One region of the Mesorhizobium sp. CA16 genome, then DNA from elsewhere that is predicted to be linked to it. Evidence: predicted binding sites of a transcription regulator. Region 1 holds the regulator's gene; the other holds the start of a gene.
What was found. Region 1 encodes LexA, which represses DNA repair genes until DNA is damaged. Its sites were predicted from a motif close to TGTTCNNNNTGTGTTCNG; they were not measured.
Positions count from the first base shown of each region.

Region 2: LB525_RS21790 (PA0069 family radical SAM protein) is a predicted target of LexA. The motif match lies at 2,652-2,669, and genes of this name have one in related genera.

Region 1 covers NZ_JAIUHP010000005.1:149,738-164,789, reverse strand. The annotation lists gene LB525_RS10065 (peptidylprolyl isomerase) at 1-1,614, shown strand, start outside; gene trpD (anthranilate phosphoribosyltransferase) at 1,611-2,621, shown strand; gene trpC (indole-3-glycerol phosphate synthase TrpC) at 2,627-3,439, shown strand; gene moaC (cyclic pyranopterin monophosphate synthase MoaC) at 3,442-3,921, shown strand; gene glp (gephyrin-like molybdotransferase Glp) at 3,921-5,126, shown strand; gene LB525_RS10040 (alpha/beta hydrolase) at 5,175-6,005, opposite strand; gene kynU (kynureninase) at 6,053-7,300, opposite strand; gene lexA (transcriptional repressor LexA) at 7,734-8,468, shown strand; gene LB525_RS10025 (ComEC/Rec2 family competence protein) at 8,505-10,970, opposite strand; gene gltX (glutamate--tRNA ligase) at 11,073-12,497, shown strand; gene gltA (citrate synthase) at 12,676-14,004, shown strand; gene lpxB (lipid-A-disaccharide synthase) at 14,079-15,052, opposite strand, start outside.
Region 2 covers NZ_JAIUHP010000016.1:123,181-138,232, reverse strand. The annotation lists gene LB525_RS21815 (S49 family peptidase) at 1-322, shown strand, start outside; gene LB525_RS21810 (NfeD family protein) at 407-592, shown strand; gene LB525_RS21805 (4-(cytidine 5'-diphospho)-2-C-methyl-D-erythritol kinase) at 618-1,511, shown strand; gene moaB (molybdenum cofactor biosynthesis protein B) at 1,498-2,055, shown strand; gene LB525_RS21795 (glycosyltransferase) at 2,092-2,595, opposite strand; gene LB525_RS21790 (PA0069 family radical SAM protein) at 2,744-3,898, shown strand; gene LB525_RS21785 (ribonuclease HII) at 4,091-4,789, shown strand; gene LB525_RS21780 (F0F1 ATP synthase subunit B) at 5,069-5,560, opposite strand; gene LB525_RS21775 (F0F1 ATP synthase subunit B) at 5,572-6,153, opposite strand; gene LB525_RS21770 (F0F1 ATP synthase subunit C) at 6,214-6,438, opposite strand; gene LB525_RS21765 (F0F1 ATP synthase subunit A) at 6,514-7,272, opposite strand; gene LB525_RS21760 (AtpZ/AtpI family protein) at 7,338-7,730, opposite strand; gene LB525_RS21755 (cell wall hydrolase) at 8,118-9,299, opposite strand; gene LB525_RS21750 (MFS transporter) at 9,471-10,748, opposite strand; gene LB525_RS21745 (LysR substrate-binding domain-containing protein) at 10,865-11,785, shown strand; gene der (ribosome biogenesis GTPase Der) at 12,022-13,452, opposite strand; gene LB525_RS21735 (tetratricopeptide repeat protein) at 13,459-14,124, opposite strand; gene LB525_RS21730 (polysaccharide deacetylase family protein) at 14,327-15,052, shown strand, end outside.

The sequences.
Region 1 (15,052 bases):
CTCGTTTCGGGCGCAGTGCTCGACGAACAGGCGCGCAAGCTGGGGCTCGGCCTCTCCAAGGATCGGCTGGCCGAACTGACGCGCGAGGATCCGGCCTTCAAAGGCCCCGGCGGCCAGTTCGATCGCCGCACCTTCGAGTATCTGCTGCGCCAGCTCGGCATGCGGCCCGAGGACTATCTCAGAAACCGCTCGCAGGTGGCCGTGCGCCAGCAGATCGTCGAGGCGATCTCCGACGGCCTCAAGGTTCCGCAGACTTTCCTGAAGGCGGTTTCTCTCTATCGCGGCGAGGATCGCACGATCGACTATGTCGTGCTGCCCAAGACGCTGGTGCAGCCGATCGAGGCGCCGTCCGACAGCGCCCTCAAAACCTATTTCGACGCCAACAAGAAGAACTATGCCGCGCCGGAATACCGCAAGTTCTCCTATGTCCGGCTGGAGCCGCAAGACATCATGGATCCGTCCGCGGTGACAGACCAGCAGATCAGCGAGGACTACAACAAGAACATCGCGCGCTACACGACGCCCGAGATGCGCACCATCGAGCAGCTGGTGTTCAAGACGCCGGATGCGGCCAAGGCCGCTTTGGATTCGTTGAAGGCCGGCGCGACCTTCGACAAGCTCGTCACCGCCGAAGGCAAGACGCAGGCCGACACGCTGCTCGGCACGCTGGCCAAGGACAAGATCGCCGACAAGGCGGTGGCCGATGCCGCCTTCTCGCTCAATGCCAACGAGGTGAGCCAGGTCGTCCAGGGCGCCTTCGGTCCCGTGCTGTTGCGCGTCACCGAGATCAAGCCGCAGGTGGTGAAGCCGCTGTCGGAAGTGTCCGGCCAGATCCGCAAGGACCTGGCGCTCGGCGAGGCAAGCCGCATCCTGCTCGATGTGCATGACAGCTACGAGGACACCCGCGCATCGGGCGCCTCGCTGGCCCAGGCCGCCGAGAAGTTGAAGCTCAAGGTCGTCACCATCGATGCCATCGACCGTACCGGCCAGCGGCCGGACGGCACGATCGTCAACGACCTGCCGGAATCGGCCGAGCTGATCAAGTCGGTGTTCGCGGCGGAGCCCAATACCGAGAACGAAGGCCTGACGACTGCCGGCAACGGTTTCGTCTTCTACGAAGTGCAGTCGGTCACGCCGGCGCGCGACCGCACGCTGGATGAAGTCCGCAAGAAGGTCGTCGCCGACTGGACGGAGGCCGAGACCGACAAGCGGCTCGACGCCAAGGCTCAGGAGCTGGAGAAGCGCCTCAAGGCAGGCACCGCGCTCGACGTCATCGCCGGCGAGCTCAAGCTCGACAAGCAGACCAAGCGCGGCCTGAAGCGCGAAGCCGACGATGCCGATTTCGGCAAGGAAGGCGCCGCGGCCATGTTCGGCGTCGGTGAAGGCGGTACCGGTTTGATCCCCTCGCCCACCGGCGACGGCCAGATCCTGTTCAAGGTCGCCGAGGTCTTCGAGCCGGCGGGCGCCGATGGCAGCGCGGTGCCGGACGACGCGCAGAAATCCTTCGGCGCCGGCATGTCCGACGATCTGCTCGACCAGCTGGTGGCGCAGTTGCAGTCGCAATATGACGTTCGCATCGATCCGAACGCGGTTTCGCAAGCACAGACACGATGAGCGCTCTCAAGACACACATAGCCAAGGTCGCATCGGGCACCGCGCTTTCCTTCGAGGAGGCGCGCGAGGCGTTCGACATCATCATGTCGGGCGACGCGACGCCCGGCCAGATCGGCGGCTTCCTGATGGCGCTGCGCGTGCGCGGCGAGACGGTGGGCGAGATTTCCGGCGCGGTCGCCACGATGCGCGCCAAGATGCTGCGCGTCGAGGCGCCGCAAGGCGCGATCGACATCGTCGGCACCGGCGGCGACAATTCGCATTCGGTCAACATCTCGACCGCTTCGGCCTTCGTCATTGCCGCGGCCGGCGTGCCGGTCGCCAAGCATGGCAATCGCGGCCTGTCGTCGCTGACCGGCTCCGCCGATGTGCTGACGGCGCTGGGCGTTAGAATAGATATCCCGCCGGAGACGATCGGACGCTGCATCCATGAGGCCGGCGTCGGCTTCATGTTCGCGCCGGCGCATCATCCGGCGATGAAGCATGTCGGGCCGACCCGCGTCGAGCTCGGCACGCGCACCATCTTCAACCTGCTCGGACCGCTGTCGAACCCCGCCGGCGTCAGCCGCCAGATGGTTGGCGTCTTCCTGCCGGAGTGGATCATGCCCGTGGCCGAGACGCTCAAGGCGCTGGGCGCCGATCACGCCTGGGTCGTCCATGGCGACGGCTATGACGAGATAACCACCACCGGCGAGACCCAGGTGGCGGAGCTCGCCGGCGGCGAGATTCGCAGCTTTACCTTGACGCCGGAAGCCGTTGGCCTGAAGCGGCACACAAAAGAAGAGCTGCGCGGCGGCGACGCGGCCTACAACGCCAAGGAATTGCGCGATATGCTTGGCGGAGCCGCCGGCGCTTATCGCGATACGGTGCTGATGAATGCCGGCGCCGGGCTGGTTGTGGCCGGCAAGGTGACGACGCTGGCCGACGGCATCGCGGCGGCGGCGCAAGCGATCGACAGCGGCCGCGCGCTTGCGGTGCTCGACAAGCTCATCGAGATTTCGAACGGATAGACCCCTTGTCCGATATCCTGCGCAAGATCGAAGCCTACAAGCGTGAAGAGATTGCCGCGGCGAAGCTCGCCGTGTCGTTCGCCGAGATCAAGACGAAAGCCGGGGACGCCGAGCCGCCGCGCGGCTTCCTTGCCGCGCTGGAAGCCAAGCGCCGAGACGGCGGTTTCGCGCTGATCGCCGAAATCAAGAAGGCCAGCCCTTCCAGGGGCCTGATCCGGGCCGATTTCGATCCGCCGTCATTGGCACAGGCCTACCAGAAAGGTGGCGCCGCCTGCCTTTCGGTGCTTACCGACGCCCCGTCTTTCCAGGGCGCTCCCGAATTCCTGACGGCCGCTCGGGCAGCGGTGCGCCTGCCGGCTCTGCGCAAGGATTTCCTGTTCGATCCCTACCAGGTCTACGAAGCACGCGCCTGGGGCGCCGACGCGATCCTGATCATCATGGCGAGCGTCGACGACGCGCTTGCCAGGGACCTTGAAGCGACCGCCTTCGAGCTCGGCATGGACGCTCTGGTCGAAGTGCATGACGAAAAGGAAATGCAACGCGCGCTTCGCCTTTCGTCGAGGCTGATCGGCATCAACAACCGCGATCTCAGAACCTTTGAAACCAGCCTCGACGTTTCGGAGCGGCTGGCGGCCATGGTGCCGGCGGATCGGCTGCTGGTCAGCGAGAGCGGCATCTTCACGCATCAGGACTGCCGCCGGCTGGAGAAGAGCAAGATCGGCACCTTCCTGGTCGGCGAGAGCCTGATGCGGCAGGCCGACGTGGCCGCCGCCACGCAACTGCTGCTCACCGGCAAGGCGCGTGCCGAGGCCATTTGAGGATGGCCTCCCTTACTCATCTTGGCGCTAAAGGCGAAGCTAATATGGTCGACGTCGGCGACAAGGCCGAGACGACGCGCACGGCAGTCGCTGAAGGGTTCGTCTCCATGCAGCCGGAAACGCTGGAGATGATCCTGGCCGGCGACGCCAAGAAAGGCGACGTATTGGGGACTGCCCGTATCGCCGGCATCATGGCCGCAAAGAAGACGCACGAACTGATCCCGCTCTGCCATCCGCTGCTTCTGACCAAAGTTGGCGTCGAGATCGAGCCGGACCATTCCTTGCCAGGTCTCAAGGTCACCGCGCTCGCCCGCGTCACCGGCAAGACGGGCGTGGAGATGGAGGCGCTGACCGCCGCTTCGGTAGCCTGCCTCACCATCTACGACATGGCCAAGGCAGCGGACCGCGGGATGGTGATTTCCGGCGTCCGGCTGGTCGAGAAGACCGGCGGCAAATCAGGCGACTACAAGGCAGGTTCATAATGGCCTTGCTCCCGGTCACCGAGGCGCTCGAACGCCTGCTCGACGGCGTGACGGCTCTGCCGGGCGAGCGCGTTCCGCTGGCTGACGCGGCGGGCCGGGTGCTGGCCGAGCCGGTGGTCGCGCTGCGCACGCAGCCACCTTTCGATGCCTCCGCGATGGACGGCTATGCCGCGCGCTTCTCCGATGTCGCCTCGGCGCCGGCGCTACTCGAGGTCATCGGCATGGCGCCTGCCGGGCGCGGTTTCTCCGGAACCGTCGGGGAAGGCCAGGCCGTGCGCATCTTCACCGGAGCGCCGTTGCCGGAGGGCGCCGACACGGTCGTCATCCAGGAAAACGTCCGCGATCTCTGCAATGGCAGGATCGAAGTGACGGAGCCGACCGCGGAAGGACGCAATGTGCGTCGCCGCGGGCTCGACTTCGGCCAGGGCGACGTGCTGCTCGAAAAGGGCCGCGTTCTCGATGCGGCGGCCCTTTCGCTGGCGGCCTCGGCCAACCACCCAGCCCTGAACGTCGTGCGCCGGCCGCTGGTCGCGATCATCGCCACCGGCGACGAATTGCTGCCCCCGGGCAGCGCGCTCGGCCCCGGCCAGATCATTTCGTCGAATGCCTACGGCGTTGGAGCCGCCGCCCAGTCGGTCGGCGCGCTCGCGCTCGATCTCGGCATCGCCGCCGACCGCCAGGAGGCGATTGCCGCGCTGGTCCGGAAAGCGGTCGAGGCGGACGCCGATGTCATCGTCACGCTCGGCGGCGCCTCGGTCGGCGACCACGACCTCGTCCATAGCGTGCTGACCGGCGAAGGCATGCAGCTCGATTTCTGGAAAATCGCCATGCGCCCCGGCAAACCACTGATGTTTGGCCGGCTTGGCCATATCCGCTGCATCGGCCTGCCCGGCAATCCGGTGGCAAGCATTGTCTGCTCGCAACTCTTCCTGAAACCGCTGCTTGCCCGGCTCGGTGGCCGCGATCACCATCAGGATATGCGAACGGCCCGGCTTGGCACCGCGATGCGGGCCAACGACCTTAGGCAGGACTATGTGCGCGCCGTCGTGCGCGAGGACGCCGGCACCTTGGTCGCGATACCTTTCGGAATCCAGGACTCCTCGATGCTGCGGATGCTCGCCGACGCCAACGGCCTGATCGTGCGCGAGCCCTTTGCGCCGGCGGCGGAAGCCGGCGCTGAATGCAGCGTGCTCATGCTGCGCTAGGCGTCGACGAAGTCGATCCTGATACGTCGACGAAGTCGATCGTAACCCTTATTCGTCCACCAGCGTACGGGTCAGGGGATGATCCGGGTCGGCGAGGCCATCGACAATGTTGAAATGATGTCGGTCCGGCTCGACCACTGAACGGGTGGAGGCGCCGAGCCCGGTCCAGATGTTGGCGAGCAACGCGCTCTGGCGCAGGAATTCCGCACGCTCGCCGCCGCCGGCCCAGCAGGTGATGCAGGCTCCCTGTCGAGGCCGCAACAATGCCGGGCTTTCGCTCCGCGCTTCCGGCTCGTCGATGTTCAGGGTCTCGTTCAGCGCTGTGAACATCAGCGGCCGAAGGTCGTGCAGGCCTGAAATCGAAACGACCTTGCGTATGCGCCGCGCCACATCGGATGATAGCGGTGAGACCGTGGTCACCATTCGGCTCGCGAGATGCCCGCCGGCCGAGTGCCCGGTCAGCATCAGCGGACCATCGACCATGGCCGCCGCCTTCTCGATCGCTGCCGCGGCCTCGCCGACTATGCCGCTGATCCTGGTCTGCGGGCACAGCGTGTAGGAGGGCATGGCGACGGCAAAGCCGCGGCCGAGCGCGCCTCCAGCCAGATGCGACCAGGAGCTCTTGTCCGACTCCATCCAATAGCCGCCGTGGATGAACACAACGAGCCCCTTTGGCGCCGCAGACGGGAGAAACAGGTCGAAGCGATTGCGCGGCGCTTCGCCGTAGATAACATCGAGCCGCGCCCTGCCCTCTGACTGCAGCCTTTCGCGGAATGCCCGCGCCGGCCCATCCCACGCCGCCGGCCAGCGGTCGCCGCCGGCGATATTGGCGCCATTTGCATAAGCGTCATCCCAGTCGACAATACGATGTCCCAGCAACGGTATCTCCGCGATCAGATCATTTGTTCGGCATCGCCGATTTAAAGTCAGGTAACGGTTGTTTTGACGGCAAAGCGCGCGTCTTGCCAGACGCCAGTGCGCAGGATGTCCTGCAGCACCTCGACTGCATTCCAGACATCGCGGTAGCCGACATAAAGCGGCGTGAAGCCGAAACGAATGGTGGATGGCGCGCGGAAATCGCCGATCACGCCGCGCTCGATTAAGGCACGCATCACCTGGTAGCCATGCGGATGTGCGAACGAGACCTGGCTGCCGCGCTCGGCGCCTGAGCGCGGGCTCTCCAGCTCAAGACCGAAGCCGCCGCATCTGGCCTCGACAAGCCGGATGAACAGGTCCGTCAGCGCGACGCTTTTTCTCCGCACGGCCCTCATGTCGACATCGTTCCAGAGATCCAGCGCCCCTTTCAGCGCGCGCATCGACAGCACCGGCTGCGTTCCGCACAGGAACCGCCGGATGCCCGTGCCCGCAGCGTAGCCCTGCTCGAACGCGAAAGGCCGGGCATGGCCCCACCAGCCGCTGAGCGGCTGGCGAATGTCGCGGTGATGGCGGTTCGCGGCGTAGATGAAGGCTGGCGAGCCCGGCCCGCCATTGAGATACTTGTAGGTGCAGCCGATGGCGAAATCGGCATTCGAGCCGTCGAGATCCACCGGCAGCGCACCCGCCGTGTGGCAGAGGTCCCAGACGATCAGCGCACCGGCTTCATGAGCCTTGCGGGTGAGCGCCGCCATGTCGCGCAGCCGGCCGGATTTGTAGTTGACGTGGTTGACCAGGATGACCGCGACGCGATCGTCAACCAGTTCCTCAATCGTCGGGGCATCTGCGCATTCGAGCCGCAGCACCGTGCCGGACCGCGTCGATGCGACCCCTTCCGCCATGTAGAGGTCGGTCGGAAAGCTGTCGCCCTCGGCAACAATCACCGAACGCTCGGGCCGCATTGCAAGTGCCGCATGCAGGACCTTGTAGATATTGATCGAAGTCGTGTCGCAAACGACCGTCTGGCCGGGTTTCGCGCCGATCAGCCGTCCTAGCTGGTCACCTAGCTCGATGGGCATATCGAACCAGCCGGCGGTGTTCCAGGCGCGGATGAGATCCCGCGCCCATTCCTGCCTCGTGGCAGTCTCGATCTCGCTGAAGGCGTCGATCGAAGCAGCGCCCAGCGAATTGCCGTCGAGATATAGGACGCCTTCCGGCAAGACGAAGCGATCGCGCGTCGCGCGCAGCGGATCCGCGGCATCCATCGCCTCGACTTCGGCGAGATCAGGAATTCCCCTCATTGTGCTGCCGCCTCCATTTCGATCTGGCCAAGGGGGTTGTCTCACCACCCTCGGCGACAGGGCAAGAACCTTTGGTCCTATGTTAGCTGGTCCATAGACGGCGAAGACTGCGGATCGGAACTTCGCCAAGGTTGGCATTTTGGGTTCGTTTCGTTCACGGTGCCACGCGCTTACGGTACGAGCCGACGTGATCCCAACCACGGCTTCGTGATCGTGTCGCGTTGTATTTCAGCTTAAGGGGAACTCCAAAATCGAGCGGAATCAATGCCGCTGCCCCAGGAGGGGCAGCCGGCCGTCACCGGATGCGACATTGTTTCGGCAGCCTTAACAAATTCACTAAACTTTAAACGGTTGCGGAACACAACTGGAACAGATAGTGTTTGTTCTGGGTTTGTTTTTCTGATTCTGGTTTCAGAACCCGTGGGGGCCGCCGATGCTGACGCGCAAACAACATGAACTCCTGATGTTCATCCATGAACGCCTGAAGGAGAGCGGGATTCCTCCATCATTCGATGAGATGAAGGAGGCGCTCGACCTTGCCTCCAAGTCCGGCATCCACCGGCTGATCACGGCGCTGGAAGAACGCGGCTTCATTCGCCGGCTGCCGAATCGGGCGCGCGCGCTGGAAGTGCTGCGCCTGCCCGACTCGATCGCGCCTGGCCTGAATGCCGCGAAGAAGTTTTCGCCGAGCGTCATCCAGGGCGGCCAAGGCAATCTCAGTCGCCAGATCAAGCCGACGACTCCATCACGCACCCCGACGCCAAGCAATGACGACGAGGCCGCGGCGGCCGTATCCATTCCGGTGATGGGCCGCATCGCCGCCGGCGTGCCGATTGACGCCATCCAGCACCAGACGCATTCGATCTCGGTGCCGCCGGACATGATCATGGGCGGCGAGCATTACGCGTTGGAGGTCAAGGGCGACTCGATGATCGAGGCCGGCATCTTCGACGGCGACACCGTCATCATCCGCAATGCGAACACGGCAAGCCCGGGTGAGATCGTGGTGGCGCTGGTCGACGATGAGGAGGCGACGCTTAAGCGTTTCCGCCGCAAGGGTGCCTCGATCGCGCTCGAGGCCGCCAACCCGGCCTATGAGACCCGGATCTTCGGACCGGATCGGGTCAAGGTTCAGGGCAAGCTCGTCGGACTTATCCGCCGCTACTGAGCAGAACTGCCCGGCCTTCTTCGCCCGAACGACAATCTATTGGGCCGGTGCGGCGGCTGGTTTTTCCGGCTGCTTATAGGGCGCCAGTCCCCTCGCCTCGCGCGTGTATTTCCGCTGCTCGTGCCAGGGTCGGTATGGTTCTACGACCGCGTAGCGGACGGTTGGCCGCGCGGTTGCCGATTGCGGATCGAAGAAAACGGCGGCGCTGCCGTCGCGCGCCAGCTGCCGCTTGGTGACGACGAGCACACGCGGATCGCGGCACGGGTTATAGGCCGTGGCGTCGTTGATGACGATGAGGTCGGCGAAGCCGCAGGCCGGCCGGGCGGTGTCGCGGGTCTCGGCGAGCGCGACGATCGCGCCGGAAGGATGCCGACCGATGCAGAGATCGCCGCTGCAATAGAAGGGCGAGCCGGGCGGCAGGTCGGCGGGATCGGCAATGTCCAGCGTATCTTTGGCGAACCTTTCTGGCGGCACGATCTCCTCGGCTTTCAGCGCCCGTTTCCAGTTGTCGGTGGTGAACTCGTTGGAGCGTTCGCGATTGACGGCAAGCTCGCCGCCGCCGATCGGCATCGCCACCAGATGCGCATCCTCCGAGATAAGCACGTCCGGTGTGCGGACGTGCGGAATGGCCAGCAGCGCAGCGAGCGCGAAAGGTACGGCGGCAAGCCTCAGCCAAGTGGTAGCCATGGTCGCGATGACCAGCGCGACCGTCGCCAGCAGCACCGACTGGATCGAGATCAGCCCCACGGCGTCGACCGGTGAGCGCTCGGAAATCCATGCCGAAATGGCGATCATCGCCGTCAGGCCTTTGCCCATGACAAAGAGGAAGGGACCGTCTAAGCCGAAGGGCATGGCCAGCGCGCTCAGCACGGCGAACGGCATGACGACCAATGAGACGATCGGCATGACCGCCAGATTGGCCAGCAGGCTGAGCGGCGACACCCGCTGGAAGTGCCAGATGGCAAACAACAATGTTGCGCTGCCCGCGATGAGCGACGTCACGGCGGCGCCACCCGCTCCAATCGCCAGTTTTCGCGATAAGAACCCGAGAAACGAACGCTTTGCCGGCGGCGCGGTCGTTTTGCCGGCGCGATAGTCGGCAAAGCCGGCATAGGCGCCGACCAGGGCGGCGGTGGCGGCGAAGGACATCTGGAAGCTCGGGCCGACCACTTCATGCGGCGAGACCAGGATGACGGCGATGGCAGAGATCGCCAGGTTGCGCATGGTCAGCGCCGCGCGGTCGAAAAGCACGGCGACCAGCATCACGCCAAGCATGATGAAGCTTCGCTCGGCCGCCACCACGATGCCGGAGATCACGAGATAGGCGGCGATCGACGCCAGCGCGATGCCAGCGGCATATTTCTTCACCGGCCGGCGCGACGAGAAGTCCGGAAACAGCGCGAAGGCGCCGCGCAAAAGCACCATGATCGTGCCGGCGACCAGCGCCATATGCAGGCCGGAGATCGAAATGATGTGGTAGATGCCGGTCCGTCGCATCGACTCGTTGATGGCTTCCGGAATGCCAGCACGAACGCCGACGATCAGCGCCGCCGCGATCTCGCCCTCGGAACCGCCGATGCTGCTCCTGATGTGGTCGGCAATCCCCTCGCGAGCATTTTCTATGGCCGATGCCACGCGCGCGCCAAACGGCACCTCCGTTGGCGCACTCGGGGTCGGCGCGACAAGTTTCGGATAGCCCAGGAAAAAGCCGCTGGCGCCTATGCCGGCAAAATAGCTGTCGAAGGAAAAGTCGTAGCTGTCCGGCCGAACAGGACCTGTCGGCGGCAGCAGCTTGGCATAGCCGGTCAGCATCGACCCGGCCGACATGTCGGACGGGATCCTGCGCGCCGACAGCCTGATGCGGTCCGGCGCGTAGCGCAGCTTCGGACGCTCCGTGGATATCAGATCTATGGTGAGCCGGACACGGCCGTTGGCCATCGCCTCGGCGGTGACGAGGCGGCCCGTCAGCCGTGTCTGGATTTCGGAACCCAGCATCGGGGTCGCCATCCGCCAGGTCTCCACCTTGGCCGCAAGAAAGCCCAAGGCGCAGAAAAACGCCGCCATGAAGACAAGGTGCGTTCTGTGCCGGGAACGCGAGACCGCCGCGCAGACCGCCATCAGGGCGACCGCCGCAAGCGGCCTGTAGAGGTCCGGCTCGGCGCTCAGCGAGAAGTAACAGATCACGCCGGCTGCCAGGAACACCGGCACCAGCAGGAAGCCCACGCCACGGTCAAGCTCGATCTCCATGGCGACGGCGATGCCTCGGCGCAACGCAGGAAGCGAAGCGCGGCCAAGCTGTTTGCGGATTCGGCCTACGGTGTCTATTGACGAGGCTGGCTGAAGCGCACCGGCACCGGGCGGCAGAAGCCCGGCTGGTAGACGGAGTTCCGGAAGCGAAACCGGCGCTTCTTCCGCAGGCGCGGCATGGGCAAACATCAGGCGCTCGCTGACGCCAGCTGTCGTTTCCCCGCCCTCCCTCACGCCCCGGCCACGTCCAGCCATCGGGTCTGCCCCTTGCGCCCCAGACCGCCTATGCTACATGAACGCCGGTCGCGTGGAAGTCTGCGCGAAACATGCATTTTTCAGCGCTTCCTCGAGAGTTCCATGTCCGACAAGGTCGTCACCCGTTTTGCCCCCTCGCCTACAGGCTACCTGCATATCGGCGGGGCGCGCACGGCGCTGTTCAACTGGCTCTATGCCAAGCACACCGGCGGCACGATGCTGCTGCGCATCGAGGATACCGATCGCGAGCGCTCCACCGAAGCCGCTACGGCTGCCATTCTCGACGGGCTGACCTGGCTTGGCCTCTCCTGGGATGGCGAAGCCGTCTCGCAGTTCGAGCGCGCGCCGCGTCACCGCGAAGTGGCGGAGCAGCTCGTGCGCATGGGCAAGGCTTATTACAGCTATGAGACGCCGGCGGAGCTGGAGGCGATGCGCGAGGCCGCACGTGCCAAGGGCCTGCCGCCGCGTTACAACGGCCATTGGCGCGACCGCGGCCCATCCGAGGCGCCCGCAGGCGTCAAGGGCGCGATCCGCATCAAGGCACCGACCGAGGGCGTGACGATCGTCAACGACCGCGTGCAGGGCGAGGTGCGCTTCCCCAACAAGGATCTCGACGACTTCATCATCCTGCGCTCCGATGGCGTCCCAACCTACATGCATGCCGTCGTCGTCGACGATCACGACATGGGCGTCACCCACATCATCCGCGGCGACGATCACCTGACCAATGCCGCGCGCCAGACAGTGATCTACAACGCCATGGGCTGGGATGTGCCGTCGATGTCGCACATCCCGCTGATCCACGGCGCCGACGGCGCCAAGCTGTCGAAGCGGCACGGCGCGCTCGGCGTCGAGGCATATCGCGCCATGGGCTACCTGCCCGAGGCTCTGCTCAACTATCTGGCCAGGCTCGGCTGGAGCCATGGCGACGACGAGGTGATGTCGATTAAGGACATGATCGCCTGGTTCGACATCGGCGACGTCAACAAGGGCGCGGCCCGCTTCGACTTCGCCAAGCTCGAGGCGCTGAACGGCATCCATATGCGCAAGATGGACGACCGGGCGCTGTTCGACATCTTCGTCGCCACCTTGCCCTATCTCGAAGGCGGCCCGGCGCTCGCGGCAAAGCTCGATGACCGGCGCAAGGCGCAACTGCTTGCCGCCATGCCCGGCCTCAAGGAGCGGGCAAAGACGCTTGTGGAACTGGTCGACGGCGCGGCGTTCCTGTTCGTCGAGCGGCCGTTGCCGTTGGACGAGAAGGCGGCGGGCTTGCTCAACGCGGATGCGCGCGCGATTCTGCGCGGCGCGCATGGTGCATTGTCTTCTGTTCAGGGCGACTGGAACGCCGCCTCGGCCGAGGCTTCGATCCGCGACTTCGCGCAGGCCGGCGGGCACAAGCTGGGCGCCGTGGCGCAGCCCCTGAGAGCCGCGCTGACCGGCCGCACCACCTCGCCCGGCGTGTTCGACGTGCTTGCCGTGCTGGGCCGTCAGGAAAGCCTGGCGCGCATTGGAGATCAAATCGATTAGGAGCGAGCTGGCCCAAGAAGATTGGCATTGAAAGGTATGTTTCGCAGTGCAACATTGGGCTTGGCCCAATCTGGCACGCACCTCCTAAAATGCGGTGGCGAGTTCGCGCATTCCGGTGACTTCGACGTGTCGTTTGCAGGAATTGCCTTGCCGGCATGAGGAACAAAAGGAGTTGAGAATGAGCGAAGCTGCGACAAAACCGGAACCGGGCAGCAAAAAGCGCGAGTCGGCCGCCAGGCTTGAGCTCGCCGGCAAGATGCACGAACTAAAGGTGCGAAGCGGAACGGTCGGGCCGGACGTCATCGACATCGGTTCGCTCTACAGCACCACCGGCGCCTTCACTTACGATCCCGGCTTCACCTCCACCGCGAGCTGCGAATCGGGGATCACCTTCATCGACGGCGATGCCGGCATCCTGCTGCATCGCGGCTTCCCGATCGATCAGCTCGCCGAGCACGGCGACTTCCTCGAGGTCTGCTATCTGCTGCTCTACGGCGAGTTGCCGACCAAGGCGCAGAAGGACGACTTCGATTATCGCGTGACGCGCCACACGATGGTGCATGAGCAGATGTCGCGCTTCTTCACCGGCTTCCGCCGCGACGCGCATCCGATGGCGGTGATGTGCGGCGTGGTCGGCGCGCTGTCGGCCTTCTATCACGACTCGACCGACATCTCGGACCCCTATCAGCGCATGGTCGCCTCGATGCGCCTGATCGCCAAGATGCCGACGATCGCGGCGATGGCCTATAAGTACCATATTGGCCAACCCTTCATTTACCCGAAGAACGATCTCGGCTTCGCGGCCAACTTCCTGCACATGTGCTTTGCCGTGCCGTGCGAGGAATACAAGATCAATCCGGTGCTGGCGCGCGCCATGGACCGCATCTTCATCCTGCACGCCGACCACGAGCAGAACGCTTCGACCTCGACCGTGCGCCTGGCCGGCTCGTCGGGCGCCAACCCGTTCGCCTGCATCGCCGCCGGCATCGCCTGCCTGTGGGGTCCGGCGCATGGCGGCGCCAACGAAGCGGCCCTCAACATGCTGGGCGAGATCGGCCATGTCGATCACATCCCCGAGTTCATCGCCCGCGCCAAGGACAAGAACGACCCGTTCCGGCTGATGGGCTTCGGGCACCGCGTCTACAAGAACTATGATCCGCGCGCCAAGATCATGCAGAAGACCGCGCATGAGGTGCTGGGCGAGCTCGGCATCAAGGACGATCCTCTGCTCGACATCGCGATGGAGCTGGAAAAGATCGCGCTGACCGACGAGTATTTCATCGAAAAGAAGCTCTACCCGAATGTCGACTTCTATTCCGGCATCACGCTGAAGGCGCTGGGCTTCCCCACCACGATGTTCACCGTGCTGTTCGCGGTCGCCCGCACCGTCGGCTGGATCGCGCAGTGGAAGGAAATGATCGAGGATCCGCACCAGAAGATCGGCCGGCCGCGCCAGCTCTACACCGGCGCTACGGAACGCGATTACGTGCCGATTGCGAAAAGGTAATTGAGCGAATAGCGAAATAGCAAGTAGCGAATAGGGGAAACGGGCGAAGCCGACACAGCCCTATTCGCTATTCGCTACTCCCTATTCACTCTCTTTATGCACCCCATCACCACCTCGGCGGCGATCTCGCCCGAGGGCCGATCGGTCGCCATGCGCCGGGCAATCTCGGCAAAGCCCGCCTTTTGCCAGGCGCGCATGCCGGTGTCGGCAAACAGGGCTTCCAGCTGCCGCGCCAGGTTCTCCGGCCGGACATACTGATCGTAGAATTCCGGCACCAGCGCGCGATCGGATATCAAATTGGGCAGCAGCGCCGACCACGTCGTCACCATATGCTGCAGAAGCTGGCGCGCGATCGGGTCGAGCTTGTAGCAGGAAACCATCGGAACGCCCGCGAGCGCCAGTTCCAGCGAAACCGTCCCAGACGCGATCAACGCCGCGTCGGCCTTGCCGAAGGCCTGCCATTTGCGGTCCGGCTCGGTGATGATTTCCGGCTTGTCGTCCCAGCTCGCGACCGAGGCCTTCACCAGCTCGGCGACATGCGGCACCGTCGGCAACAGCAAGCGCAGGCGGTGGCCGCGCTGGCGCAGCGCCGACATCGCCTTGCCGAAGGGCTCGATCAGCCGCCGCACCTCGCCGCGGCGCGAGCCGGGCAGCACCAGCACCGTCTTGACGCGGTCGTCGGCGAGATCGCGCGGCTGGCTCTGCGCCTTGGCGGCGCCAAGCACGCCCGGATCCTGCGTCAACCGGTGGCCGACATAAGTGCCCGGCGGTCCGCCAAGACGAGCGAGCGCCTTCACCTCGAACGGCAGGATACAGAGGATGTGATCGACATAGGGCTTCATCGCCACCGCCCTGCCCGGCCGCCAGGCCCATACGCTCGGGCAGACATAATGGACGATCGGAATGGCCGGTGCCGTTGCGCGGATCTTCTTTGCGACACGCAGCGAAAAGTCCGGACTGTCGATGGTGATCAGGCAATCGGGCCGCTCGGCCGCGATCATCGCCGCCGTCTGGCTGATGCGGCGCATCAGCCGCGGCAGGTCGCGCA
Region 2 (15,052 bases), on a different contig from region 1:
CGAAACGTTCATCGACCTCGTCAAGGAACGGCGCGGCAGCAAGCTCAAGGACGACCCGGACCTGTTCACCGGCCTGTTCTGGACCGCCAAGCGCGGTCTCGAGCTCGGCCTTGTCGATGCGCTGGGCGATATGCGCAGCGTGCTCAAGACCCGTTTCGGCGAGAAGACGCAGCTCAAGCTGATCACCGCGCCGCGCGGTCTGTTCGGCCGTTTCGGCCTGTTCGGCTCGCGCGTTTCGGCGCCGGATATCGCGGCGGCCGCCGCCAGCGGCGTCCTCGATGCGGCGGAAGAGCGCGCGCTGTGGGCGCGCTTCGGGCTTTGAAAAAGCCATGAATGCGGCTAGCATGGCCGCTTGACCGACCCATTCGGCCGGCCTTGCCGCGAGGACGCGGGAGGAGTTTTAGAGATGCCGCAGATCATTTTCTTCGCCGTTGTCGGCGCCGCCGCTTACTTTGGCTACCGCGCTTTCGTGCGCGAGGCCGAACGCGTGACGGCCAAGATCCGGCGTACCGAAAGACAGGCGGCGAACGGCACGACGGGCACGCTGGTCAAGGACCCCAAGACCGGCGAATATCGTCTCGCCAAGGACTGATCCCATCTCGCCAGCAGCCGACATCCTGCAGCCCGGCACAGAGGTCCGGACATGGCTTGCGCCTGCCAAGATCAACCTGGCGCTGCATGTCATCGGACAGCGCGCCGACGGCTACCATCTCATCGACAGCCTTGCCGTCTTCACCCGCTTCGGCGACCGGCTCGAGATCGAGTCGGCGGAAGAGGATGACTTCTCCGTATCCGGCCGTTATGCCGCCGGGCTGCCGCTCGACATAGGCAATCTGGTGGTGAAGGCGCGCGATGCCTTGCGCCGGGAAGCCGGCATGCAACAGGGGTCGCCCGTTGCCATCCGGCTGGAGAAGAACCTGCCCATCGCCTCCGGAGTCGGCGGCGGCTCGAGCGACGCGGCGGCCGCGCTTAATGGCCTGGTGCGGCTCTGGAAGCTCGATGTCGATGACAATTCGCTGGCCCGGATCGGGCTTTCGCTCGGTGCCGACCTGCCGATGTGCCTCAAATCAAAGCCGCTGATCGCACGCGGTATCGGCGATGAAGTCTCGCCGCTATCCGCCTTTCCTGCGCTTGGGCTGGTGCTGGTCAATCCGGGCATCGCGGTCTCGACGCCGGACGTGTTCAAGGCGCTCTCCAGCCGCGATAACGAGGCGCTGCCGCCGCTGCCGAAGCGCTTCGACTTCCACACGATCCGCAACTGGCTGGAGACGACGCGCAACGATCTCGAACCTGCCGCGCGTTCGATCGAGCCGGCGATCGGCGAGGCGCTCAACGCGCTGAAAAAAGCCGACGCCGCCTTCGCGCGCATGTCCGGCTCGGGCGCCACATGCTTCGGCCTGTTCGAGACCGGCAATGTTGCAAAGCGCGCGGCGATCGAGATCCGCGCCCGCCACCCCGACTGGTTCGTTGCCGCGACGCGCAGCATGGAGGTGAGCGATGGCGAAGCTTGACGAAAGCCGGCCCTTCATTCCGGTGCGCATCGCCGTGCTTACCGTCTCCGACACGCGCGGCCTCGCCGACGACAAATCCGGACAGACGCTGGCCGACCGCATCGCGGAAGCCGGCCACAGCCTTGCCGCGCGCGATATCGTGACCGACGACCGCGACAAGATCCGCGACAAGGTGCTTGGCTGGTCGAAGGACGAAAACATCGATGTCGTGATCACCACCGGCGGCACCGGCTTCACCGGCCGCGACGTGACGCCGGAGGCGCTGGAGCCGATCTTCGAAAAGCGCATGGACGGCTTTTCGGAAGTCTTCCACCGCATCTCCTACGACAAGATCGGCACCTCGACGATCCAGAGCCGGGCGACCGGCGGCGTCGTCAACGCCACCTTCGTCTTCGTGCTGCCGGGCTCGCCCGGCGCCTGCAAGGACGCCTGGGACGGCATCATCAAGGCGCAGCTCGACTACCGGCACATGCCCTGCAACTTCGTCGAGATCATGCCGCGGCTGGACGAGCATCTCAGGCGCGGCGGCAAGCCCACCTCGTAAAGCTCAGTTAAGGCGCCCGGCCGGCACCGCGGGGCATCATTTCGGCGGCGCGATCCAGATTTCGGCGTTCAGCCTTCTGGTCGCCAGGCCGCGCGCCAGGGCTTCGGCGCTGCGCGCGCTCTTTGCCAGAGCCGAGGCCTGACGCTTGCTGATGACAAGCCCCTCGGCCAGCGCACGATTGCTCGAGAACACCCTGGCCAGGAAAGGCGCACGGTTGGCGCGGGCGCGTGAAAAGCGCGCCGGCATGGTCTGTTTCGCGGTGTGCGCCACGACTTCGTCGATCCAGCCCTCGGCGAGCCGCGCCCCTGGCTCGAGCAGGAGCAGCCAGTCGCCCTTGGCCTGGCCGATACCGGCGCCGATCCCGCCGGTCGCATAGTGGCAGCCGGCATGCTCGGCCACCCGGTGCGTCTGATCGGTCGAGCCTTGATCGCAGACGATCACGTCGCGCACGACGCCTTCGACCGCGCCGCCGACCAGCGAGGCGAGCGTACGGGCAAGCCCCTCTTCGTCGTTGCGGGTTTCGATAAGGACGCTGAGCATTTTAGCCGAATAGCGGAAAGTGCGGCGATGCGCCAGTTGTGCGCTTCAAGCGAAAAAGTTCTTGCTTTGTTCTCTTCGGCGAAATAGGAATAGTTTCATGAACAGAGCGATTCGACAGCCTGCCGACAGTCCCTGGGAGAGGGCGAAAATGGAACAGATCGTGCGCGCCGACATTGCCGCTTTCGGGGCAGGCCGAGCCGAGATGGCGAACGCGATGATCGAGCAGAGCGGCTTGCGCGTGCGGCCCGATCGCAATCGCGGCCGCTCGGCCGGGATCAATCCGTCCGGCCGGTTCGAGCCGATCAGCCGGCATGTGTTCGACGACGGCTGGAACTCGCTGGAGGAACTGCCGCCGTTCAAGACGGAAGTGCAGGTCGAAAAGCCGCGCACCATCATCACGCGCAACGAGTCGCCTGACATCTCCTTCGACCGTTCGATCAACCCCTATCGCGGCTGCGAGCATGGCTGCGTCTACTGCTTCGCCAGGCCGACGCATGCCTTCATGGGCCTGTCGCCGGGGCTCGATTTCGAATCGAAGCTGTTCGCCAAGCCGGATGCCGCGCGCATGCTGGACAGGGAATTGTCAAAACCGGGCTACCAGCCGCGCACGATCGCCATCGGCACCAACACCGATCCCTACCAGCCGATCGAGAAGCAATACCGCATCATGCGCGAGATCCTGGAAGTGCTGGAAGCGCGCGGCCATCCGGTCGGCATCGTCACCAAGTCGGCGCTGGTGACACGCGACATCGACATCCTGTCGCGCATGGCCGAGCGCGGCCTTGCCAAGGTGGCGCTGTCGGTGACGACGCTCGACCGCGTGCTGGCGAGAACGATGGAGCCACGCGCCTCGACCCCGACGAAGCGGCTGGAGGCGATCAGGCAGCTTTCGGACGCCGGCATCCCGGCATCGGTCATGGTGGCACCGATCATTCCTGGGCTTACCGATCCGGAGATGGAGCGCATCCTCGATTCGGCTAGAGCCGCCGGCGCGCGGGAGGCCGGCTATGTCATCCTGCGCCTGCCGCTCGAAGTGGCGCCGATCTTCAAGGACTGGCTGTTGCGCCATTATCCCGACCGCTACCGGCATGTGATGTCGCTTATCCGCTCGATGCGCGACGGCAAGGATTACGATTCCGAATGGGGCAAGCGCATGAAGGGCGCCGGTCCCTATGCCTGGCAGATCGGCCGGCGCTTCGAGATCGCCGCCAAGCGGCTCGGCCTCAATGTCGAGCGGCGGCAGCTTCGCACCGACCAATTCGTCGCAGGCACCAGTGCCGGCGAGCAGCTGATGCTGCTTTGACGCCAGCACCGGCCATGACGGCCGGCGCTAAGCACTTCCAGGCAAAGCGATTTTCGGTCTGGAATTGTCGCCCTCAAGAATCCCGTCCGGCCCCTGTCCCCCGGCTGTGAGACGGTGCCTTCCCGGTCCGACGCCCCATCCGACCCGGAAGGACTTGCGGAGAATCGGAGCCGATGCGAACCTCGCCGCACCATGGCTCGCGCGCGTTCCGATTCTCCGCTTCTCTTTGAAATGGTCGAGAAGCCCGACTTCTCGATCGAGACGAAAGCGATAGCCGACGGGCTGTGGCCGGTCGCCGGCATGGACGAGGCCGGCCGCGGTCCGCTCGCCGGTCCGGTGGTGGCCGCCGCGGTGGTGCTCAACCCCGCCAACATTCCCGAAGGCCTCGACGATTCCAAGCGCCTCACCCATTTGCAGCGCGAGGCGCTGTTTCTCAAGATTCTCGGCTCGGCGCTCAGCATCTCGATGGCTTCGATCAGCGCCGAAGGCATCGACAACAGCAACATTTTGAAAGCCAGCCTCGAAGCGATGCGCCGCGCCGCCGCCGGCCTGTCCTTGCGGCCGAAGCTCGCCCTGGCCGACGGCCGCGACATACCGCCAGGTCTCGCCTGCGAAGGCCGCGCGCTCATCAAGGGCGACCAGCGCTCGCAATCGATCGCCGCCGCCTCGATCGTCGCCAAGGTGATGCGCGACCGCATGATGTGCGGCTGCGGCGGACATCACGAGCACTACGGCTTCGAAGTGCATATGGGTTACGCGACGGTCCGCCACCGCACCGCGATCGAGGCGCATGGGCCGGTGGCACGGCTTCACCGAGCCTCGTTCGCGCCGTTCCGGTTGGGTGGGGTTGAGATGGCGGAAGAGGAAGAGAGCCTCGCCGGGCTGGAGTAGTTAGCTGATCGCTCCCCTCGTGGGGGAGATGTCCGGCAGGACAAAGGGGGGCGCTGTCCCGCCAGCCTGTCAGCCAGTCGCACGAACTTCTCGCACAGTTGCACTCGACCCAGCGCACAGAATGAGACGCCGCGATCCTTCGCGCCCCTCTCTGCCCTGCCGGGCATCTCCCCCACAAGGGGGGAGATCAGCAGTTCAGGCGCCGCGCTCCCTTTTCAAACAACAAAAAAGCCGCCGGGTTGCCCAGGCAGCTTTTGAGTTCGAAGTTTCGAAGTCGGCTCAGTTCAGCTTGGCCTTCACATCATTGAGCGCCGACTTGAACAGATCCGCGCCTGCCTTGACGTCGACCTTGGCGGCGAGCAGCGTGCGGGCGGCTTCGACGGCGATGTCGACGGCGGTGGCGCGCACTTCGCTCACCGCCTCGCGCTCGGCCTGGCTGATCTTCTGCTCGGCAAGCGCGGTGCGCCGGGCGACATAGTCCTCGGTCTTCTTGGCCGCCTCGGAGGCAAGCAAGTCAGCCTCGCGTTTGGCGGCAGCGACGATGTCGGCGGCCTCCTTCTCGGCTTCCTTGCGCTTCTGCTGATACTGGCGCAGCAGCTGCTGGGCCTCCTCGCGCAGGCGCCGTGCCTCCTCGAGCTCGCTGCTGATCTTGGCCGCGCGGGCGTCGAGCGACTTGGCAAGCATGCCCGGCACCCTCAGATAGATGACGGCACCGAGGAAGATGATCAGGGCGATGGTGGCCCAGAGCGTGGCGAGTGATGTGGCGTCCATGATCCCGCTCCTCACCGGCTCGCGGATTTGACCGCGGCCGCGATTTCGGCCTTGTCGGCCTTGCCGCCGACAAGCGCCTCGACGATGGCCGAGGTCGTGTCCTCGGCGATAGTGCCGACTTCCTTCATCGCCTTGGCCTTGATCGAGGCGATGCTCGCCTCGGCCTCGCCAAGTTTCTTCTCAAGCTCGGCCTCGAGCTTCTTGCGCGTGCCCTCGGCTTGCGCCTTGGCGGCGTCGTTCGCCTGCTGGCCGATCTTGTTGGCGTTGACCTTGGCTTCCGCCAGTTCCTGCTCATAGGCAGCAACCGCGGCGTCCGCCTCGCCCTTCAGCCTTGCGGCATGGTCGAGGTCCTGGGTGATGCGGTCGTTGCGGACATCGATGATGCCGCCAAGACGCGGCATCACAACCCGCTTCAGGAACAGATAGAAGAGCCCGAAGGTGATGACCAGCCACAGGATCTGCGACGGGAAGGTCTTGGCGTCGAACGGCGGGAACGCTTCATGCTCCGCGGCAGGCACGGCAGTGCCGGCATGCGTATCGCCCTCGGCCGCGGCCGGCGCTGCTTCTTGCGCATAGGCAGATGTCACGAACATCTCATTCCCCTGTCCCTAGAACGGACCGCACCATGCGGCCCCTTTCGTCAGCGCCGGCTCTTACTTGAAGACCAGGAGCAGAGCGATCAGGAGCGAGAAGATGCCCAGAGCTTCGGTCACCGCGAAGCCGAAGATCAGGCGGCCGAACTGGCCGTCGGCAGCCGACGGGTTGCGGAGCGCACCCGAGAGGTAGCTGCCGAAGATGTTGCCGAGGCCGATGCCCGCGCCGCCCATGCCGATGCAGGCGATACCAGCGCCGATAGCAGCTGCTGCAGTTGCGTCCATTTCAAAACTCCTGTGGTTTCTCTGTTCGTTGAAGTTGGTACGTTGGGTAAGCTGGCGCCGGGGCGCCGGTGAAAATCAGTGGCTCGGGTGCAGGGCGTCGTTCAGATACATGCAGGTCAGCACCGCGAACACATAGGCCTGCAGGAAGGCGACCAGCAGCTCGAGCGCCGAGAGCGCGACCGCCATGGCAAGCGGCAGCACCGAGCCGGCGATACCGACGGCGCCAAACGCGCTCAGGCTGACGACGAAGCCCGAGAACACTTTCAGCGTGATGTGGCCGGCCAGCATGTTGGCGAAAAGACGAACCGAGAGGCTGACAGGCCTCGAGACGAAGGAGATGATTTCGATCGCCACCACCAGCGGCAGAAGATAGCCCGGCACGCCATGCGGCACGAACAGCTTGAGGAAGCCGAAGCCGTGCTTGGCGAAGCCGTAGACGAGGACCGTGCCGATGACCAGGATCGCCAGCGTGAAGGTGACGATGATGTGGCTGGTGACGGTGAAGAAATAAGGGAACAGGCCGATCAGGTTGGCGACCAGCACGAACATGAACAGCGAGAACACCAGCGGGAAGAACTGCATGCCCTGCTTGCCCGCGGCATCGCGCAGCATGTTGCCGACGAATTCGTAGGCCATTTCGGACACCGACTGCAGGCGACCGGGAATCAAGGCCCGGCTGGCGGTGCTCATATAGAGAAAGGCGGACGCCAGGACGATCGTCACGACCATGAACAAAGAGGAGTTGGTGAAAGATACGTCGTAGCCGCCGATATGCAGCGGGATGATCGGATGGATCTGGAACTGGTGGATCGGATCGACCTTGTCAGCAGCCACTTTAAATCCCCGTCAAAGCCACAAACGGCTTTTTAATTCACTTTAGCGCCCTGCGGCGCCTCACTTCATTCTCTCGGCTCGCGCGGCTTGCCGCCCTGGCCGAATTCCGATGCCAGTCCCGCCGAGCGCAGGACATTGAGTATGCCTGCGCCAAAGCCCAGCAACAGGCCGACGATCAGACCCCAGGGCGCTATTCCCGCCAGACGGTCGATGATCCAGCCCAAGCCGACACCGACCACCACTCCGGCGATGAACTCGCTGGACAGCTTCAGCGCCTGACCGTAACCGGTCGCAGCTTTCGCTTCGTCTTTCCCCTCGGACCGGTCCGTGCGTCTCGTCGCAAGCGATGCTTCGAGGTCGCGCCGGCGGCGCTCAAGTTCGTCGTCGCGGATGGTGGCTTCTGGCTGCCTGCCGCGGCCGGTTTCTCCGGTTCCGTCTGGCCCGGTTTTGTCGGCCATCGCACCCCCCCTGCCCGGGCAGACGATTGCCGTCCGTCCGCTTCTAAAGTCGCCGGCAACATAGTTAGAGGGTCCGCCCCCGTCAAGCCACGGGCCGAACTTCCGAGCGATGTATTTTTAGTAGTTAAATCAATGGTTTATCGAGGTGCGACATCGTGCCCTTCACGCCTGCGTGAGGTAACGGCGCGAATCCGCGCGACAAGGCGCGTCCGCCGAGGCATTGCCGGGCGTCGGAGGAAGGATAGCCGGGGCGGTGTTTGGGCGGCTCAGCTTGAGCCGCCTAAGCGCGTCGCGATCCTTCAGATTCGCTCCACGCGCTTCAGTTTTTGATTTCGCGCGTGTCTTCCCGAAACCGCTTACCACTTTCGGGAGACATGCTTTAGCGGCTCAGCTCCAGCCGCCGCCATAGGTGCGGTAGAAGATATGCAGGCCGATCCTGGTCATCTTGTGCATGGCCCGCGCCCAGCTCGGATGGACGTAATTGGCGTAGTAATGCGTCGAAGAACCGACCTCGGGAATGAATATCTTGCCGGCGGTCACCGCCATGGCAACCTCCTGGGCGGTCTTGTAGGAGGCCAGGTCGGTGATTGTCTTCTTCCTGCCGTCGCAGGCAAAGGAGAACTGGCAGCGGTTGAACCAGTTGTCATTCTGGTAGACGACGCCGCAGATCGTCTTCGGATAGGTCGGGTTGCGGACGCGGTTGAGGATCACCTGCGCCACCGCCGCCTGGCCGCGGACCGGCTCGCTGCGCGCCTCGAAATAGATGCCCTTGGCAAGGCAGGCCTGCTCGGGCTTGGAAAAGACACTTGCCGGCAGGGGGGTCTGCAGCCAGGCATGGTCGCCCTTGCCCATCGGCGGAATGAAGCGGCCATCGTTGGGATCGTCCTGCAGCAGCGCCTCGAAGGGCGAAGCCTTGGCGTAGTCGGGCGCGGACTGGGCATAGGCCGTGGCAAGGATGTCCGGCTTGTCGTTGTTGACGAGAGCGACAAGTGCCGCCGGCAGCGCCGGATCAGGCCTCTTGTCCTCGCGAAGATGGAAGGCCTGGGCGATCTGGACTTCCTTGCCCTTGATGCCCGGCTTGGCGAAGGTGAGCTTCAGGCCGCTGTCCATCGCGGGACGCAGCAGCGAGGAGGTGCGCTCGAAAATCGAGCCGGCGCTGAAATTCTTGGGCGGCGCGACTGGCGACACCTTGACGATGCGGCCCTTCTTGTCGGCGCGCACGACACGATCCTCATCGGGCGTCGCGCCCACGGCGCTGCCCTTGCCGCGGAAGGCGACGGTGCCAACCCCCGGCAAATTCACGCCGGAACCGGACAGCGAGCCGGTGGTGACGGAATCGACAAACGGCATTTCGGCGGCATGCACCGAGCCGGCGGCGGATTTCTCGATATAGGCGTTCCAGCGGGTGTCGGACGATTCCAGGCCGGAGATCAGGCTTGCCATATCCTGGTAGGCGACGGCCGACGGAAAGCCGATCCAAATACCGAGCCCAAGCACCAAAGGAGGAAGAAAGGAACGTTTTTTCGCAACGGCGGCGGCGGCAAGCCGCAATGAAACGCGTCGATGCACGGAACTCTCCAGAACGCTACTGACCCCGGAGAGTCAAAATGAAGCATTAACCTTGATGCGCGGTTAACGACATCGATCATGTTCTTTTCATGTTTGAGGCAAGCCGGCTTGCAATTTCCACAGCGGGCCGATTAAGAATCAGGCTTGGGTGGGTGCATCAGTTTGGGTGAATCAGGCGGGGCGCAGGAAGATTGGCCACGCGAGCGCCGCGCAGATCGCGGCCGCGAGCCACACGCCGGGCCATGCGAAGACCACCAGCAGCCATGGAATGGCGATGGGCACCAGACAGAAGCCGATGAACACAAAACTGTTGGCAAGGCTGAGTGCCGTGCCGACATGGCCGGCGCCGGCAAGCGTGGCAAGCTCGGTATAGGCGACGCCGTGCCAGGCAGAAACGGATATGCCGGCAACGACGACCATCAGCGGAAGCAACGGCAGCAACGACGGCGCGTCGGCAGCGCCGATCACCAGCAGCCACAGCGCCAGGAAGGCAAATGCGCTCAGCGCGCTGCAGAGTTTCAGGAACGGGCGACGGTTGCGGTGGCGGTCGGTGAAGCGCCCGCTCCAGACACGCATCGCCATTGCGCCGGTCTGCACCGCAGCGAGGCTGGCGCTGGTCACAAAGGTGCCCATGCCGGCGAAGTCATGCAGGAAGACCGAGGCGAAGGTCAGCACCGCGACCTGCGGGAAGCAGAGCAGGCCGATGGCGGTCGAGATGCGCCATACCTCGATGTTGCGCAACGGCGCCGGTCCAAGTGTCGCCGTGGCGGGGTGAGGGCCGCTTTCCACTGGCGGCTCGTGCAGCCAGCGCCAGGTAAACCAGGCCGAGAGCGCGGAGACGACCGCAAGCAGGCCGAAGACCGCCGTGAAGCCCAAACTCAACGCAAGCGACGGCAGGACAAGCGCGCCCAGCCCGCCGCCAAGCGGCACCGCCGTCTGCCTGATGCTCATGGCGAAGCCGCGCTCGCCCTCGCCGAACCAGCCCATGATGGCGCGGCCGCTGGAACCGTTGACGCTGCCGCCGAGCAGGCCGACGACGAGCAGGCTTGCCGACAGCAGCGCGACGCCGGGAACGGCCATTTTCGTCGGCACGACAAGCAGCGCCATGATGAAAAGCCATGCGGCCGTCGCCCCGAGCCCGGTCAGGAGCACGCGGCGGTCGCCCCAGCGGTCGGTGAGCACGCCCCAGGGCAGCTCGCTCAGCGCCACGCCCAGACCGAGTAGACCCAATGCCAAGCCCAGCGAGGCATTGTCGAGGTGGTAGCCCTGGCGCATCACCACCGCGGTTGCCGGAATGCCGGAGAAGGTGGCGGAGAAGCCGGCATTGGCGGCGACGCCGATGCCCAGCACCTTCCAGCGATGGTTGGGGCCGAAGGCGCGGCAGGCTGAGGCGCTGGCAATGTCTCCCGCGGGCGGCTGGCAGACATTTCGTGTGACGATGGCGGACATGGCTCCATTCCTGTGATGGCCGGCTGACGGCTTGACGGACCGGATGTAGCGCCATAGCTTCATCCATAAAATCAGGAAGTTTTTCACCAACAATCCTGAAAATCAGGACTATCCCGATGCGCCGCGTCACTTTCGACCTCGATGTCCTCAGAACCTTCGTCACCGGCATGGAGCTGGGCAGCTTCGCCAAGGCGGCCGAACGGCTTGGCCGCTCGACATCCGCGGTCAGCGCGCAACTGAAGAAGCTGGAGGAGCAGGCGGACACGCCGGTCTTCCGCAAGGCAGGGCGCGGCCTGGCGCTCACCGAAGCCGGCGAGACGATGCTCGGCTATGCGCGGCGGCTGATCGAGCTCAACGACGAGGCGGCCTCCGCCATCCGCGACGTCGAGCTGGAAGGCTGGGTACGGCTCGGCCTGCAGGAGGATTTCGGCGAGGCCGTGCTGCCCGACGTGCTCGGCCGCTTCGCCCGCGCCCATCCCAAGGTCCGCATCGAAGCACGGATCGGCCGCAGCCACGACCTTGCCGAGCGTGTCCTGTCAGGTAATCTCGACATCGCGCTTGCCTGGCATGACGGCATGGCCCTGCCCTATAGCCGCCATGTCGCCGACGTGCCGGCGCGCTGGATAGGCCCGGCCAAGCCGATCGAGGCTGGTCCGCGCAATGGCGAGCCGCTGCCGCTGGTGGTGTTCGAGGCGCCGTGCCTGCTCAGAACCGTGGCCACCGAGACACTCGATCGCGCGGGCATGCCCTGGCGCATCTCCTTCTCGAGTCCTTCCCTCGGCGGCATCTGGGCGGCGGTGGCGGCAGGCCTCGGCCTGACGATCCGCACCGATATCGGTCTGCCGGCCAATGTCAGGGCAATCGCGCCGGGCGTGCTCGGGCTGCCTGCCCTGCCGACAATGGCGCTGCACCTGCACCGGAAGGACGCCGAGCTCGACCCCGTGGCGACGCGGCTGGCGGAGATTCTTTTGCAGGCGGCGCTGGAGACGCTGCCTGAGGGAGCGCGAACCGGCGATGGACTGCGGGAGGTCGCTTAGCGTCTTAGCCGACGCCTTTCGACATCGTCATTCTAGGGCGAAGCAAGGAGCGGAGCGACGCAGCGCAGACCCTAGAATCCATTCCGTTACTTCGCGCGAGGAATGCGGCGGAGCAGAATTCTGAATCGTCGCGGCGCTTCTAAGTCACGGAATGGATCCTCGGGTCTACGCGCGTCGCTTCGCTCCTTGCTTCGCCCGTGGATGACGAGGGATCAGCGTCGGCGCTTTCCCAGAAGTCACCGCTTCTTCGCCCTGCCTGCAAACGGATTGTCCGAGGTGCGCAGCGCCATGCGGATCGGCACGCCTGGCATGTCGAAGGCCTCGCGCAGGCTGTTGGTCAAATAGCGGACATAGGATTGCGGCATGGCGTCCGGGCGGGAGCAGGAGACGACGAAGCCCGGCGGGCGGGTCTTGGCCTGCGTGACGTATTTGATCTTCAGCCGGCGGCCGGCGACGGCGGGCGGCGGGTGATGCGCGAGGATGCCTTCCAGCCAGCGGTTGAGCTTGCCGGTAGAGACACGGCTGTTCCAGACCTTGTGCGTCTTGATGACGCTTTCCATCAGCCGGTCGAGGCCGCGCCCGGTCTCGGCCGAGACCGTCACCGCCTGGATACCGCGCACCTGCGGCAGGAGCCGCTCGGTCTTTTCGCGCAGCTCGGCCAGCAGCTCCTGCGGATTGTCGATCAGGTCCCATTTGTTGAAGGCGATCACCGGCGCCCTGCCCTCGCGGATGATGAGATCGGCGATCTGCAGATCCTGCTTCTCGAACGGGATGGTGGCGTCGAGCATGATGATGACGATCTCGGCGAAGCGGATGGCGCGCAGGCCATCCTGCACCGAGAGCACTTCCAGCTTTTCATGGATCCTGGATTTGCGGCGCATGCCGGCCGTGTCGAACAGCTTTATCCTGCGGCCACGCCAGTCCCAGTCGACCGAGATCGAATCGCGGGTAATGCCGGCTTCCGGACCGGTGAGCAGCCGCTCCTCGCCGATCAGCGCATTGATCAGCGTCGACTTGCCGGCGTTCGGGCGGCCGACGACGGCGATGCGCAGCGGCTTGGTGTCGTCATAGGGCGCTTCAGCATCCGGGTCGGCGATGTCCTCGCCGATCAGAACCTCGCTGGCGGCGATCTCGCCGGCTTCGTCTTCCTCATCCTCGCCGAAAGCGCGTTCCTGGCCGAGCGCTTCAATCACCGCGTCGCGCAGATCCGGCATGCCCTGGCCGTGCTCGGCCGAGATCGGGATCGGCTCGCCGAGGCCGAGCTCCCAGGCTTCCAGCATGCCCCCTTGAGCGCCACGCGCCTCTGCCTTGTTGGCGACGAGCACCACCGGCTTGCCCGATTTGCGCACCACCTCGGCGAAGGTGCGGTCGTCGGGCATCAGGCCCGACTTGGCATCGACGGTGAAGAAGATGAGGTCGGCCTCTCGAATGGCGATCTCGGTCTGCTGGCGCATGCGGCCGGGCAGCGTCGAAGCCGCCGCGTCCTCGAAGCCGGCGGTGTCGATGACATCGAAATGAAGATCGTAGAGTTTTGCCGCATGGACGCGGCGGTCGCGCGTTACACCAGGCGTGTCGTCGACAAGCGCCAGCTTCTTTCCGACCAGCCGATTGAAAAGAGTCGATTTGCCGACGTTAGGCCGGCCGATGATGGCGACTTTGAAGCCCATCCAGGATCACGACACGTTGCCCGACCCGCGGATCAACTCGGACATCAGCTGCGCGCGCTGGCGCACATTGCGCGGGGCGGCTTCATCCGAAGAGATCTGGTCGAACAGTTTGAGCGCGTCCGCCGCCTTGCCGTCCTTCCAGGCGGCAAGGCCGAGCGCCTCGCGCGCCGAATGGCGCAGCGGATTGGTGTCGGCGGTAAGCGCCTCGATGCGGCTGGAGACATCGGCGTAGGAGCCGTGGTCGACGAGCAGGAGCGCCGCCCTCAGCCGCGCGATATCGCGAATGCCGGCGGGAATGGCGCTGTCGGCGGCGACCTCGTCGAAATCCTTGACCGCGCCATCGACGTCGCCCTTGTTGGCCTTGACGGTCGCGGCGCGCATGCGGGCGAGCAGCGGATAGGCGCCGTAGCCGTCCTTCTCCAGCTGGTCGAGCGCGGCGATCGCTTCGTCGTTCTTGCCGTCATTGGCGAGCTTGAGGGCCGCCGAGAAGGCGTCGCCCGAGCGGTTGGCGCGGGTTTCGTCCCAATAGCGGTAGCCGACGACAGCGGCGGTGCCGAGCACGATCAGGATGGCAAGGCCGAGAATGGCCGGGCCGAAACGGTCCCATAGCTTCTGCGCCTGCTCGCGACGAATCTCTTCGTTGACTTCGCGGATAAAACTGTCGTCCGACATCAATCAAAACCATTGCGGCCCCAGGAGGGGGCGCTTCTTGAGCCCGCGTTTTAGCGAAATTTCGTCGGCATGGAAGGGGGCGGACCGGAAAATCGGCTGAGAATGCCGGGCGCCCACAGTCCATACCTGAACGCAACCGCGCCACATTTGCGCGATAGCCGGCTTCCGATCGGCCGGAGACGTCCCCGACAGAAGGTTGTCAATGCTTCGTTCGTACCGCGTCCTTGCGATCAGTCTTGCCTCGCTCGCCTCAGCCAATGCCGCCTTCGCCGATCCGCCGAAATCACCAACCGTTTCGCCGGCCAAGCAGGTCGTGCTGATCTCGTTCGACGCCGCCCGCGATATCTCGCAATGGCAGCGCAGCCGGGCGCTGGCAAAGCGCACGGGCGCGCATTTCACCTATTTCCTGTCCTGCGTCTTCCTGCTCTCTCCCGAGACGCGGCTGCACTATGCCGGCCCCGGCAAGGCCGCCGGCAAATCCAATGTCGGCTTCGGCGCCTCAAAGCAGGATGTGGCCGACCGGCTTGAGCAGGTCCGGCTGGCAGCTGCCGAGGGCCACGACATCGGCAGCCATGCCTGCGGCCATTTCGATGGCAAGGACTGGAGCAAGGCCGACTGGCTGGCCGAATTCGCCTCCGCGCGGCGCATTTTCGAGAATGCCTATGCGATCAACGGCATCCAGGAGCCGGCCGGCTGGCGCAATTTCGCCCGCCATACCGTAACCGGTTTTCGCGCGCCCTATCTATCCACCGATAAGGCGCTTTACGAAGCCTTGCCCGAGGCCGGCTTTGAATACGATGCCAGCGGCGTCTCGAGCGGCCCGGCCGTGCCGCCAACCCTGAATGGCATAACCCGCTTCGCCCTGCCGCTTGTCCCGGAGGGAGACAAGGCCAAGCCGGTCGTCGCCATGGATTACAATCTTTATGTC